2 regions of the Yoonia phaeophyticola genome follow, and region 2 is predicted to be linked to the other one. Evidence: riboswitches for the same ligand, from Rfam matches in the RefSeq annotation. Region 2 holds a riboswitch; the other holds the start of a gene.
The links. Region 2 has a riboswitch for thiamine pyrophosphate ahead of thiB (thiamine ABC transporter substrate binding subunit). Riboswitches for the same ligand answer to the same signal wherever they lie in the genome.
Positions count from the first base shown of each region.

Region 1: it holds a riboswitch for thiamine pyrophosphate, as region 2 does, so the genes downstream of both, thiD (bifunctional hydroxymethylpyrimidine kinase/phosphomethylpyrimidine kinase) here and thiB (thiamine ABC transporter substrate binding subunit) in region 2, are expected to answer to the same signal.

Region 1 is NZ_CP150951.2:1,027,140-1,034,676, reverse strand. Features, by position in the region: gene AABB29_RS05320 (M17 family metallopeptidase) at 1-793, shown strand, start outside; gene AABB29_RS05315 (NlpC/P60 family protein) at 790-1,605, shown strand; gene AABB29_RS05310 (DUF2853 family protein) at 1,948-2,289, opposite strand; gene AABB29_RS05305 (extensin family protein) at 2,535-3,245, opposite strand; gene ahcY (adenosylhomocysteinase) at 3,324-4,712, opposite strand; TPP riboswitch at 4,933-5,036, shown strand; gene thiD (bifunctional hydroxymethylpyrimidine kinase/phosphomethylpyrimidine kinase) at 5,099-5,878, shown strand; gene AABB29_RS05290 (FAD-dependent oxidoreductase) at 5,875-6,855, shown strand; gene thiS (sulfur carrier protein ThiS) at 6,833-7,030, shown strand; gene AABB29_RS05280 (thiazole synthase) at 7,032-7,537, shown strand, end outside.
Region 2 is NZ_CP150951.2:1,876,525-1,884,061, reverse strand. Features, by position in the region: gene aroC (chorismate synthase) at 1-2, opposite strand, end outside; gene AABB29_RS09480 (dicarboxylate/amino acid:cation symporter) at 139-1,461, shown strand; TPP riboswitch at 1,522-1,620, shown strand; gene thiB (thiamine ABC transporter substrate binding subunit) at 1,656-2,645, shown strand; gene AABB29_RS09470 (thiamine/thiamine pyrophosphate ABC transporter permease ThiP) at 2,621-4,150, shown strand; gene AABB29_RS09465 (ATP-binding cassette domain-containing protein) at 4,137-4,868, shown strand; gene AABB29_RS09460 (cytochrome c1) at 4,900-5,757, opposite strand; gene AABB29_RS09455 (cytochrome b N-terminal domain-containing protein) at 5,773-7,116, opposite strand; gene petA (ubiquinol-cytochrome c reductase iron-sulfur subunit) at 7,129-7,537, opposite strand, start outside.

The sequences.
Region 1 (7,537 bases), 850 kb from region 2:
GTTGATCCACACGGTTGGCCGCGCTTCGGCGCAGGCACCCCGCCTTTTGGATATGCGTTGGGGGGATCAGGGCCCGCAATTGACCTTGGTGGGTAAGGGGGTTTGTTTCGACACCGGCGGCCTGAATATCAAACCTGGCGCGTCCATGGGGTTGATGAAAAAGGATATGGGTGGCGCCGCGACGGTGCTGGGTCTTGCCCATATGATCATGGGGCTTGGACTGCGGCTGCGGCTGCGTGTGCTGGTCCCCGCAGTGGAAAACAGCATCGATGGAAACGCGTTTCGGCCCCAAGATATCCTGACATCGCGCAAGGGCTTGACGGTTGAGATCAACAATACGGACGCCGAAGGGCGGTTGGTCTTGGCGGACGCGCTGACATTGTCAGACGAAGATTCGCCTGATTTGGTGATTTCGATGGCCACTTTGACAGGCGCGGCACGGGTTGCCGTAGGGCCGGATATATCGCCATTTTATACGGACAGTGATGATCATGCTGCCGCGCTTTCGCAGGCGGCCCATGCAGTGGCCGATCCGGTTTGGCGCCTGCCATTTCATACCCCGTATGAGACCATGATTGAGCCGGGGATTGCGGATTTGGATAACGCGCCAAAGGGCGGCATGGCAGGAAGTATCACCGCCGCGTTGTTCCTTCGCCGATTTGTCGAAAGCCCCTATATTCACTTTGATATCTATGGCTGGCAGCCTGCTGCAGCACCTTCCCGGCCAAAGGGCGGGGTTGGGATGGGCGCGCGCGCCGTGCTTGAGGCTTTGCCCGCGCTCCTGGAACTATGACCGATCGGCGTTTGACCCCGGCCAATGGGCGCGTTGCGGCCATGCATCTGGCCGGACAGGTCGAGGCTGATACTTTTGTTCTAGGCGCTGAGAAGATGCTTCTGGCACCGGTGACGGATCTTTGCGCAAGCCCTGCTGGCGCGCGAGATCGGCAGCTTTTGCTTGGTGCCATTGTCACGGTTTTTGAAGATCGTGATGGTTGGTCCTTTGTGCAGGCGATTGACGGTTATGTCGGGTATGTGCCCTCGGATGCGCTGGGGGCTCTAAGCCCGCCCAGTCATTTTGTGGCCACCATGGCGACCCATGCTTATCAGGCCGAGGATTTCAAATCGCGCGATGTGATGCATCTGCCCTTCGGCGCGCGGGTTACCGTTCTGGATGAACGGCGCAAGTTCTTTGAAACGTCGGTGGGGTTTGTGCCGAAAAAGCATCTGCGTGGCTTGGATCAGCCGTTTACAGACCCGGCGACGGTGGCCCAATTGCATTTTGGCGTGCCTTATCTTTGGGGTGGGAATTCAACAAGCGGTATCGATTGTTCCGGTCTGATTGCGGCGAGCCTTACCAGCTGTGCAATGGGCTGTCCGGCGGACAGCGATCTGCAATGTGAGGCGCTGGGCGCGGATGTCAGCGGCGCGCTGAGGCGCGGGGATTTGATTTTCTGGAAAGGGCATGTTGGGATGATGGTGGATGAGCATACGCTGATCCACGCAAATGTACATCATATGGCAACACGGTATGAGCCGCTGGACCAGGCAATCGCGCGTATCAAGGCTCAGGGCGATGGTCATGTCACCGCACAAAAGCGTTTATGAGATAAAAAAGGGGGTTCGGGCAAATGCCGAACCCCCTTTTCACCCCGCGTGCACTTCTACCACCACACGCTATGAAATTCCTGGTTCGGACCATTCTGGCCCTTCGGTCATGCTGTAGACGATTGTTGTTATAACGCCTCGCATCATCATTTCGTTCCCGGGGTCTGCAATTTTTTTGAAAAAATTGCACCGCGTTGCCGGTCACAATTGAACAGTAGCGCAATAGGCCTGCCCAAGCAAAAACTATGAATGGAAGAATCGAAACATTAAAACTGTACTGATCGGGAACAAAAAACGCCCGTCACGAGAACGGGCGTCCGAAAGATGAGCGTTGGGACAGAATTAGCCGTAGACCGCTTCTTTGCCGAAGTGCTTTGTCAGCATGTAATAGACAACAGCGCGGTACTTGTTGCGCTCAGATTTGCCATAGGTCGTCAGGACCGAATCAATGGCTGAATCAAGTTCTGCACTGTCTTTCAGGCCAAGCTTCTTGATCAGGAAATTGTTCTTCACGGTTTCGATTTCGTCCGGTTGGCCGGCTGCCACAGTCGACGCATCCGCATTGTAGATCGCCGGGCCACAGCCAATCGTCACTTTTGTCAGCAGATCCATGTCTGGCGTCATGCCGCACTTGTTCTTGAGATCGTCTGCATATTTTGCGATCAAATCGTCTCTTTTACCCATGAGAATGTCCCCGATGTTCGTGTTATTGGTCAATATCCGCAGCTTTTGCCACGTCTGCGCAGGTTAATGGCAGCATAGTCGTTTGGTAAAGGGAAAACCCAAAAAAGCAGCGATGTTTCGCCTTGACCCAAGGTCATGTTTTGTTGTGGATTTGGGCTTCTGCCACTGATTTTGATGGGTTTCATAACGCGCGCTTTGGTTTCAAAGACAAGGCGACCGAATTGTTCAAATGACCTAGGCGGCCCCTACCGGCACGATCCCCAGCCTTTGGATTGCAGGTGGAAATGATCCGCGTGCAGGCTGTTGTAATCTGGCGAAAGCGTCAGCCTGAACCACTCACACGCCCCATCCCGTGCCGCCCGTAAAAACGCGGCCTCGGCGTCGGTGCCGACCCAATCCTGCAACAGTGAAATCTGCCGTCCATCGGCAAATCCAAACCCTGAGATATCGATTGCATCGGCGGTTGCATGGGTGCTCATCCGGGTGGAGGGCCCGCTGCCCGTGCGTATCGTGCGACAATTATAACTACCGGTTTGGGTGATGTCGCGTAACGCAGTCCCAAGGATATTCCGGGCGGCGGGTTGCAAGCTATGGCGTTCCCACATCGCCATTCGTAAGGCGATGGCACAGCGTGTTTCCAACCCGTTCAGCCGCGCATTGCCGACGCCCTGTAACGCGACACGGTCCCTGATATGACATTGATCGCTGGCTTCAAAATCGGTCAAGGGCTGCAATGCGGCATGCCCGTTTAGAACAGCTAAGCAGCTTTGCCCATCCGCTACAGCGCGATTAAGTTTCCATCCGGTGATCGGCGTGACCGGATCATCAATGGAAAGGGGCTGCACCGGATTCCATTGCGGGGGCAACGGCGTGTTGGGATGCATCAAGGCCTGATAGGCACCAAATCCCAGCAAACCAACAAACAAAAAAGCGGCCAGGCCCCTGATCAGGGCCAAGCCGCGTTTCCGCTCACTGCGTTTTTGCTTTGTGGCATCCTGCGCCATTGCCTGACGTTTGGCGTGCCGCATGTTGGGTTAGTACCGGTAATGTTCTGGCTTGAACGGTCCTTCAACGGTCACGCCGATATAATCGGCCTGCTCTTTTTTCAGCTCAGTCAGCTTCACACCAATCCGCTTCAGATGCAGGCGCGCAACTTTCTCATCAAGATGTTTGGGCAGGATATGCACGCCGACCGCATAAGCATCATCATTGTTCCACAGCTCCATCTGGGCCAGAACCTGGTTGGTAAATGAAGCCGACATCACAAAGGATGGATGCCCGGTCGCATTGCCAAGGTTCAGCAAACGGCCCTCGGACAGTAGGATCAGACGGTTGCCAGATGGCATCTCGATCATATCCACCTGTTCTTTGATGTTGGTCCATTTATGGTTCTTGAGCGCGGCAACCTGAATTTCATTGTCGAAATGGCCGATGTTACCGACGATCGCCATGTCCTTCATTTCGCGCATATGCTCAATCCGGATGACGTCTTTGTTGCCGGTCGTGGTGATGAAAACGTCAGCTGTTGCGAGTTCATCCTCTAGAATCACAACCTCGAACCCGTCCATGGCGGCTTGCAGGGCGCAGATTGGATCCACCTCGGTGACTTTGACGCGGGCACCGGCACCGGCCAGTGACGCAGCAGAGCCTTTGCCCACATCGCCATAACCACAAACAACGGCGACCTTACCAGCCATCATTGTGTCGGTGGCGCGGCGGATGCCATCAACCAACGATTCCTTACAGCCATATTTATTGTCAAATTTCGACTTGGTGACAGAATCGTTCACATTGATTGCGGGGAAGGGCAGTTGGCCATTCTTGTGCAGATCGTAAAGGCGGTGCACACCTGTGGTTGTTTCCTCGGACACACCTTTGATCTGATCGCGTGTCTTGGTGAACCAGCCAGGGCTTTCGGCCATCCGTTTTTTGATCTGGGCTTTGATGACCTCTTCTTCTTCGGATTGCGGCACGGGGATGATATCCTCGCCCGCTTCGGCCCGCGCGCCCAGCAGAACGTAAAGGGTCGCATCACCGCCATCATCCAGGATCATGTTCGGCCCGTCAGGGAACATAAAGGATTTGTCCAGATAATCCCAATGTTCCTCAAGGGATTGGCCCTTGATCGCAAAGACGGGTGTACCGCCAGCAGCAATCGCAGCTGCGGCATGATCCTGGGTTGAGAAAATGTTGCAAGACGCCCAACGAACATCCGCGCCCAGTTCAACCAAGGTCTCGATCAGAACAGCGGTTTGAATGGTCATGTGCAAAGACCCAACGATCCGGGCACCTTTCAGCGGTTTGCTTTCACCGTATTCCTCACGCAGGGACATCAGGCCCGGCATTTCCGTTTCAGCGATATCCAGTTCCTTGCGGCCAAACGCAGCGAGGTCGATGTCTTTGACGATATAGTCGGTTGCCATTTCATAAATCTCCAAAAGGTTGGCGGTGCCATACCATCAGGGATGGCCTGCCACAATCCATTGCGCCTTATCCAACGAATGGTTGAACATTCTATAAGGCCCGATCAGATTTTGGCGCCGTTTCTGTTGGCAAGACGCAGCCTGCCGCCCCAAACCATCAAATGTCAGGGTGGTTTCAAAACCATTTGACGCGCCCATTTGATCGGTCTACCCCTACGTCAAATGACTGTTGGGGTGCCCTTATCCGGGCTGAGATGCGCTTGTCGTGGACCCATTGAACCTGAACCGGTTAGGACCGGCGGAGGGAACAGCTTGCGAAACCTCGTTCGCGCATAGCCGTATTCCTTTTGCCTGTTGTCCTGGCCCAAAAAGCCGAGGACGAGGACATGACAGCGAAGGCTTTGACGATTGCCGGTTCGGATTCGGGGGGCGGCGCGGGTATCCAGGCCGATCTGAAGACTTTTTCGGCGCTTGGTGTTTACGGTGCTTCGGTTATCACAGCCGTCACCGCCCAAAACACGCAGGCGGTCACCGCGATCCACCCCATTCCGGACGATGTTGTTACCGCCCAGATCAAAGCCGTTTTGGATGACATCCAAATCGGTGCGATCAAGATTGGCATGCTGGGTACGCCGTCGCTGATCAAAGCTGTTGCTGAGGCGATTGGTGACTTTGACGGCCCTGTAGTGCTGGACCCTGTGATGGTCGCAAAATCGGGGGATGTTCTATTGGCCGATAGCGCCATAGCGGCTTTGAAAACCCATCTTCTGCCTCGCGCATCCTTGTTGACCCCAAATTTGCCAGAAGCCGCCAAGCTGGTTGGTGACGCAGGCCGCGCAGATCAGCCGCAGGCTCTTCTGAAATTGGGGCCACGTGCCGTCTTGATGAAAGGTGGCCATGCGGCGGGGGATGTTTGTATCGATGATTTGGTTGGTGACACAGGTACGCAATCATTTGCGGCCCCGCGTGTTGCGACCGGTAACACGCATGGCACCGGGTGTTCCTTTTCATCGGCGATTGCCGCGTTTCTGGCCAAGGGACATGCCCTGCCTGATGCTGTGTCCCAGGCGCATGACTGGCTGCATAAGGCGATCCTGGCGGCAGATGACTTGCAGGTGGGGCGTGGGCATGGGCCGGTCCATCATTTTCATGCGCTTTGGACATGACCACGCCCTTCACCATCCTTGGCGCAGGCGTCTGCGGTCTGGCCATGGCGGCGGAACTATCGTCGCGCGGCGCGCCCGTTACCGTGATCGATCCGCAAGGCCCGCCGGGGGCGCATGCGTGTTCCTGGTGGGCGGGCGGGATGCTTGCCCCTGATTGTGAAGGCGTCAGCGCTGAGCCGGAAATACAGCGCCAGGGCCGAAAGGCCGCTGCATGGTGGCAGCGTCATGGTGCAAATATTCACAAGAACGGCACGATGGTTGTCGCCTTGGGTCGCGATCAAGGCGATCTGACCACGTTTGCCCGCCGCGCCCCTGCCGCGCAGCGTCTGACCCGCGATCAGATCGGTGCCCTTGAACCCCATCTGGCCGAGCGCTTCGCTGCCGCCCTGTTTCTTGCAGAGGAGGCCCATTTGGATCCGCGTGAAACTTTGACCGCGTTGCACGATCGGCTGGCCCGTCGGAGTGTTGCTTTCCAGACGGCTGCGCAGGGGCCGCTGATTGACTGCCGCGGCCTGACGGCCCGCGATGCATTGTCTGATCTGCGCGGCGTTAAGGGTGAAATGCTGGTCGTCCGCTGCAATGATGTGTCGCTTTCGCGGCCAATCCGTCTGCTACACCCCCGCTTTCCGCTTTACATCGTCCCGCGCGGCGACGGTGTCTTTATGCTGGGCGCGACCCAGATTGAGACCGGTGAGCGCAGCCGCCCGACGCTACGGTCGGTCATGGAACTGATGAATGCAGCATACGCCCTGCATCCCGCTTTTGGAGAGGCCGAACTGCTGGAAATCGGCGTCGATGCCCGCCCTGCCTTTCCTGACAATCAACCCCGTATTCGCCACTTGGGCGACCGGATTTACGCAAATGGCCTTTTTCGGCATGGTTTTCTGTTGGCGCCTGCTTTGGCGTCGATGACTGCTGATCTGTTGCTGAAGGGCATAACACCTGAGGTTTGGTATGAAGATCATCGTGAACGGTGAGCCATGCGAGAGCACGGCGCCGACACTGGCCCAGCTATTGGCGCAACTTGGCAAAGCAGAGGCTAAAGTGGCCACGTCGGTCAATGAAGCGTTTATACCGCAGACGCTTCGCGCCCAGACGCCCCTCAATGACGGTGACCGGGTTGAGATCGTAGCCCCAAGGCAAGGGGGTTAGCATGCCGCTTTTTTATGGCACCCAGATTTCATCCCGCTTGATGTTGGGCACCGCGCAATATCCCTCACCTGCGGTTCTTGCCGATGCGTTTCGCAGATCTGGCGCAGGTATTGCCACCGTATCGGTCCGCCGCGAGGCAGGGGGCGAGCAAGCAGGTCAGGATTTCTGGGCGCTGATCCAGGACCTTGGCGTTGCCATCCTGCCCAATACGGCCGGATGCCATACCGTCCGCGAAGCTGTCACCACTGCCCAGATGGCCCGCGAGCTTTTTGATACCAATTGGATCAAGCTCGAGGTTATCGGCCATGCCGACACGTTGCAGCCTGATCCCTTTGGCCTGGTTGAGGCCGCCGCGCAGCTAACTGCGGATGGTTTTGAGGTCTTTCCTTATTGCACCGAGGATTTGGTTCTGTGCGAACGTCTGGTTGAGGTCGGTTGCGAAGTGCTGATGCCCTGGGGCGCGCCGATTGGCACGGGCTTGGGTCTGAATAATGTTTATGGCTTGCG
Region 2 (7,537 bases):
ATAAGAGTGCCTTAGTATTGATCAGCCATCGGTTACAGCAAACCCTGATCGTATTCAATCAAGCTTGGAACCGCCGAATGTTTTGTCATTCGCGAAAGTTGTGCAAAGCTAGAGCGATTAACAACGGGGAGTATAAAAATGACTACCGAAACGAGTGGTGGCACAGGGATGTCACTGACAATGAAGATCATGATCGCGATGGGCCTTGGTATCGTCGTTGGCGTGATTTTCAACATGATAGGCAGTGAATTTGTAAACAATCATGTTGTTGCGGGCTTGTTTGCAATGATCGGCACGATGTTTGTCAACGCATTGAAAATGCTTGTCGTGCCCCTGGTCTTTTTCTCATTGCTAGGCGGGGTCACAGGTATTGGTGATGTCCGCGTTTTGGGCCGTGTCGGCACAAAATCGTTCTTTTTGTATCTTGGGACCACGGCCATGGCGATTACCGTTGCCATCGTTTTGGCCTCGTTGATTGGTCCCGGTAAGGGCTTTGACATGCAGGGAATCGATACAACCGGCGTCACCGGGCGTGAAGCGCCAACTGTTTGGTCTGTGTTTGCAAATATCGTTCCAACCAACCCGATTGCTGCATTTGCCAATGGCGAGATGCTGCAGGTGATCTTTTACACGGTCATTCTGGGCATTGCTGTGCTGATGCTGGGCGCTAAGTCCGAAGACTTTGTCAAAGGCTGCGAGTACATGAATGAGCTGATGATGAAGGTTGTACAGATCGTCATGCATTTCGCCCCATATGGTGTGTTCTGCCTGATCGCCAAGACCTTCGCAGAGCAAGGGATCGGTCTGTTCATGCCGGTGATGGGCTATGTCATCACACTGGTCGCCGCGCTGATGATCCACTTGTTCGTCACGTTGCCGGGGATGCTCAAAGTATTGGCGGGTCTGAACCCGATCACCTTCATGCGTAAGATGCGTCCGGCGCAGCTTTTTGCTTTTTCAACGGCAAGTTCGAACGCCACTATCCCAGTGACCTACAGATCGGTGACCGAGCGGGTCGGTGTGAACGATTCAGTTGCGTCATTCTGCATTCCTTTCGGTGCCACCATCAACATGGATGGAACGGCGATTATGCAGGGTGTTGCAACAGTGTTCCTGGCAAATGTCTATGGGATTGACCTGGGTCTTGCTGGCTATATGACCGTGATTGGCATGGCTGTGTTGGCCTCAATCGGGACCGCAGGTGTACCGGGTGTTGGTTTGGTCATGTTGACCATGGTCCTGAGCCAGGTCGGCCTGCCGATCGAGGGTATCGCCATCATCTTGGGCGTTGACCGTCTGATGGATATGATCCGAACAGCCGTGAATATCACGGGTGATGCGGTTGTCACATCGATCGTCGCCAAGGGCGAAGGCAAGATCGATCTTGAAGTCTTCAATGATCCAAACGCGGGCGTCGTCCACGATGACGATGTTGAAATGCCCCACGGGGCAGTCGCCTAAACCCAAAAAAGGGCCGCTGCTGCAGCGGCCCTTTTCATTTCCCTCTTCAACCCGTATTCACAGCGTACCTCGGGGGGCCAATCTGGCTGAGATGCATCATGCGGACCCGTTGAACCTGAACCGGTTAAGACCGGCGGAGGGAAGGTTAGCCTAAACGCTATCCCCAAATCCGTCCGTCGCATTTGGAGGATATGATGACCAAAACCACCTATCTGCCAGCTGTTGCGGGACTTGCCCTTTGCGCCACTGGCGCTTTGGCCGAGACCCCGGTGCTGCAAGTCATGACCTATGACAGTTTCGTCAGCGATTGGGGCCCCGGCCCGGCTGTTGAAGCTGCGTTTGAAGAAACCTGTAACTGCGATCTGCAATTCATTGGCGCTGGTGATGGCGCCGCACTGCTGGCACGGCTGCAGCTTGAAGGGCCGCGTACCGAAGCGGATATCGTTCTGGGACTTGATACCAATCTGACGGCAGCAGCCCGCGAAACCGGGTTATTCGCACCGCATGGCGTTGATGTCGATTTTGACCTGCCTATCGCATGGGACGACGCTGAATTCCTTCCCTTCGATTGGGGCTATTTTGCATTTGTGGGAAATACAGGGGCACCAGCGCCCACATCGCTGCGCGCCCTCGCCGATAGTGAGACAAAGATCGTCATCCAGGACCCGCGCTCATCCACCCCAGGCCTGGGACTGTTGATGTGGGTGAAAGCAGCCTACGGCGATCAGGCCGATACGATCTGGGCTGATCTGGCGGACAATATTGTTACCGTCACCCCCGGCTGGTCTGAGGCTTATGGCATGTTCCTTGATGGCGAAGCGGATGCGGTTTTGTCCTACACAACCTCGCCCGCCTATCACCTGATTGCAGAGGATGACGACAGCAAACGCGCATGGGCCTTTGACGAAGGTCACTACATGCAGGTTGAGGTCGCAGGCAAAGTTGCCGGAACCGACCAGCCTGAACTAGCTGATCAATTCCTGGCATTCATGGTGTCTGACGGTTTCCAAAGCGTCATTCCAACGACAAACTGGATGTATCCGGCCGTCACCCCAACAGATGGGCTGCCCGCCGGGTTCGACACGTTGCTGACACCTGCAAAGGCGCTGCTATTCTCGCCCGAGGAAGCTGCTGCAGGGCGAGACGCGGCATTGGATGAATGGCGCGCCGCGCTTTCGCAATAGCGCCGCGATGGCCCTGCGCGGCTGCGGTGGTGCTGGTGCTGATCCTGACAATTGGCACACTCGGTGCGGTCGCCTTCCGCGCCGAGTGGTCCGGCGGCCTGTCTTCAGCTGATTGGGCCGCGATCCGTTTTACAGTGCTGCAGGCCCTTGCTTCTGCTTTGATCAGTGTCGTGCTGGCTATTCCAGTAGCCCGGGCATTGGCCCGACGTCAGTTTCCCGGACGGCAGGTATTGATCACGTTGCTTGGCGCCCCGTTTCTATTGCCCGTCATCGTCGCGGTTCTGGGGCTGTTGGCTGTTTTTGGCCGTGAGGGCCTTTTGAATACGTTACTTGTGGCTGTGGGCCTTTCCCCGATTTCGATATTTGGGTTTCACGGTGTGGTTCTAGCCCATGTGTTCTTTAACCTGCCGCTTGCCATTCGGCTGATTTTGCAAGGGTGGCTCTCCATTCCCGCAGAACGGTTTCGGCTGGCCGCGACGCTGGATGTGTCGGTGACAGGGCTGTTGGAGATCCCCATGCTGCGCAGTGTCCTGCCCAGCGCATTTTTGGTGATCTTCCTGATCTGCCTGACAAGTTTCGCAGTTGCGTTGACCCTTGGCGGTGGCCCCCGCGCAACAACGGTTGAACTGGCAATCTATCAGGCATTGCGCTTTGACTTTGATCTTAACCGTGCGGCATTGCTGGCTTGTATCCAATTTTTCATCTGTGTGATTGCCGCTGTGTTTGCATGGCGGGTAAGTGCGCTTGGCACGATGGGGGCCGGGCTTGACCGGGTTGTGCAGCGCTGGGACTTGTCCCGCGCATGGCTAGATTATCTGATGATTGCGGCTTCGGCCCTTTTTCTATTGGTGCCGCTGGGGATGATTGTACTACGCGGCCTACCTGGATTGCTCGAACTTCCTGCATCCGTATGGCCCGCTGCGCTGCGTTCGGTCGTCGTCGCGATCGGGTCTTCTGCATTATGTGTCACTATGGCGCTGAGCCTTGCGTTGCGGGGCGGCGCAATGGTGGCCGTCATCGGGGTCTTGCCGCTTGCCGCATCAGGGCTGGTGGTCGGAACCGGTGCTTTCTTGATTGTCTTTCCGTTCATCCGTCCTGCGGATGTCGCCCTGCCAGTGACGATGCTGGTCAACGCGACGCTGGCACTGCCCTTCGCGCTACGCGCCATTGCCCCCGCAGTTGCGCAATGCACGGTCGATTTTGGCCGCCTCGGCGCATCTTTAAACCTGACCGGATGGGCCTGGGTGCGACTTGTCGTCATTCCACGCGTGCGGCGCCCTTTGGGGTTCGCCGCTGGCTTGGCGGCAGCTTTATCCATGGGTGATCTGGGTGTGATCACACTCTTTGCTGGACAGTCCGAGGAAACGTTGCCCCTGGCGATGTATCGCTTGATGGGGGCTTACCGAATGGAGGCAGCCGCAGGTGCCGCTTTGATTTTGCTGGCGCTAAGCCTGGCCTTGTTCTGGATTTGTGATCGCGGAGGACGCGTAAATGCTGACATGTGACGATCTGAGACTAAGGCAAGGCGAATTTACACTTCGCGCGGATTTGGATTTTGCGCCGGGCAAGGTGACAGCTTTAATCGGCCCCTCCGGCGCAGGTAAATCGACCCTGCTGGCGGCCTTGGCTGGTTTCCTTACCCCCGTTGCTGGTCGGGTGGTCTGGGAGGGACGTGACATTCACCAAGACCCGCCCGGGCAACGGCCGATGAGCATTCTTTTTCAAGATAATAACCTGTTTCCACACCTGACCATCGGCCAGAATGTCGGATTGGCGCTGACCGCAGGCTTGCGACTATCGACCGACCAGAAACGGGCCGTCACAGATGTGCTGGTTCGTGTCGGGCTTGACGGGTTTGCCGACCGTAAACCTGGAGCATTGTCTGGCGGGCAACAAAGCCGCGCCGCGCTTGCCCGCATCTTGCTTGGCGACAGACCAGTCACATTGCTGGACGAACCTTTCGCAGCGCTTGGACCGGGTCTAAAAGACGAAATGCTTGATCTGGTCCAGCATCTGCTGGCGGCCACCGGCAAGACCGTCATTATGGTCACTCACCATCCAGCGGATGCTCAGCGTATTGCAGATGATGTGGCGCTGGTTGCGGACGGTTTCGTGCAGCCTCCAAGCCCGACGGCTGATCTGTTTGCCAATCCACCGGAGGCTTTCATCACGTATCTTGGACAAAAGTCGACCAATCAGCCCAACGAAAAAGGCCCGCGTTAAACGCGGGCCTTTGGGTCAAAAACCATTGGTTTTAGTCTTTGTGCTTATGCGGCGCCCAAAGACGCTTGTTTGTCAGATATAGCAGCACAGACAGGACGACCAGGAACAGGAAGCCAGTCAAGCCAGCCTGCTGGCGTGCCATCATTTTCGGTTCTGCCGTCCACATCAGGAATGCGGCCACATCCTCAGCCACATGTTCCAGATCGGTTGAATGGCCGTCCGCATAGACAACATCATCCCCATAGAGCGGAGGCGCCATCGAAATCCAGCTGCCTGGGACCATATGGTGCCCGTGGTCATCGATACAAGAGTCCGGGAAACCGCCTGCCGCAAACGCGACGTTATAGTAGCCATCCATAGGCTCGTCTTCTGGGGCGCATTCAGGCTCATCATGGTAACCAGTCAGCAGCGAGGCGATATATTCTGCGCCGCCCATACCTTTGACAAACTGGTTGATCCCGGTCCCGTGGGGGCCGTGGAAACCGGCGCGTGCCTTGGCCATCAGGCTAAGGTCCGGCGCATTGGACAGGCTGGACGATGGGAATTTATCAGCTGGGGTCGCCAGACGAAAATCGCCTTCGCCGTCAAACAGGCTTTGATCGAACACTTCGTAGAATTCGGCGTAGGCCCGCATCTGATCCTCAGGCAGGCCCGGCCCACCGTCATCGGACAAAGTACGGAATGCTACCAGCTCGAGCCCGTGACAGGCCGCGCAGATTTCTGTGTAAACCTGCAAGCCGCGCTGCAGCTGCATCTGGTCAAAGCTACCAAACGGACCTTCGAAGGAGAACGCGAAATCATGGATTTCGGTTTCGATCTCTGCGGCCATGACCGGTCCTGTGAACAGGGCCAGCGTTGTCGCAGCTGTGAGAGTGAACTTACGGAACATGAGTATCGTCCTTTCTCACTCGGCCGGCTTGGCAATGGGTGCAGCCCCGTCGCCCTTCGGCGCGTAGTGCGCGTTGAAGTCTTCTTCGATGGTCGCCGGCGGCGTATCAGGTTTTTCCAAAACACCCAGCAATGGCAGGATCACCAGGAAGTAGGCAAACCAGTAAGCCGAGGCGATCAGCGAAATCCAATCATACGGGAATTCAGCCGGGCGCGCGCCAACCCACATCAAAACCATAAAGTCGATAGCCAGCAGCCAGAACCACCATTTGAACGCTGGCCGATACCGACCCGAGCGGACTGTTGATGTATCGAGCCATGGGGCGAGCGCCATAACGGCAATCGCACCAAACATCGCCAGGACCCCAAAGAACTTCGCATCAATGATCCCGAAGCTCAGGAACTGTACGATCTGCACGACCCAGACATCAGCCGTGAAGGCGCGCAGGATGGCGTAGAAAGGCAAGAAATACCATTCAGGTACGATATGCGATGGTGTCGCCAGCGGGTTCGCTGGAATGTAGTTATCTGGGTGGCCCAGATAGTTCGGCATGAAACCAACAATCGCAACAAAGACGGTCAGGATCACGGCAAGCGCAAACAGGTCCTTGATCACGAAATAGGGCCAGAATGGCAGCGTATCCTTGGCCGCTTCCTCTTTCGAGCCGCGACGGACCTCAACACCAGTTGGGTTGTTGTTCCCGGTCGTATGGAACGCCCAAACATGCACGATCGTCAGACCCAGCAAAACAAAAGGCAGCAGATAATGCAGCGAGAAGAACCGGTTCAGCGCTGGTTGGCCAACCGCATTCGCCCCGAGCAGCCATGTCTGGATGCTTTCACCCACGAACGGGATCGCACCAAACAGGCCTGTGATCACGGCTGTCCCGTGGAAAGACATTTGCCCCCAAGGCAGCACATAGCCCATAAAGGCCGTTCCCATCATCAGCAGATACATCAGCATCCCGACGATCCACGTCACCTCGCGCGGGGCTTTATAGGAGCCATAGTAAAGCGACCGGAACATATGCGCATAAACCGCGACAAAGAACAGTGACGCGCCATTCATATGGAAGTAACGGATCATATGTCCGCCGTTCACGTCACGCATGATATGCTCGACCGACGCAAAGGCCATATCGACATGCGGTACGTAATGCATCACAAGAACGATGCCGGTCGCAATTTGCAACACCAGCGTAAAGACCAGAACGATCCCCCAAATCCACATCCAATTCAGGTTCTTGGGAGTGGGGATCATCAATGTGTCATAAAGCAACCCGACGATTGGAAGGCGCGATTGCAGCCACTTTTCGCCGCTCGTCTTGGGTTCATAATGGTCGTGGGGAATACCGCCCATGGCTTTCTCTCCTTAACCGAGTTCGATTGTCGTGCCGTCGACGAACGCGGCGGGTGGAACAGGCAGATTGCTTGGCGCAGGACCTTTGCGGATCCGGCCAGCGAGATCATAGTGCGAGCCGTGGCAAGGGCAGAACCAGCCGCCAAAATCACCAGCACCGTCGCCAAGCGGCACACAGCCAAGATGCGTGCAGACGCCCATTTGTACGATCCAGGCCCCTGCCCCTTCACCTTCGGGCGATGGAACGGTCCGGTTCTCGTCCGTTGCCAGTGCCGCAGCATCAATATTATCGTTGCGTGCATTTTTGTCGGGGAAACTATCAAAATCCGCGTCTTGTGCCGCGGCTTCCTGGATCTCAGCGCCTGTCCGGTGCCGGATAAAGACCGGCTTACCTTGCCACAATACTGTCAGCTGCGTGCCA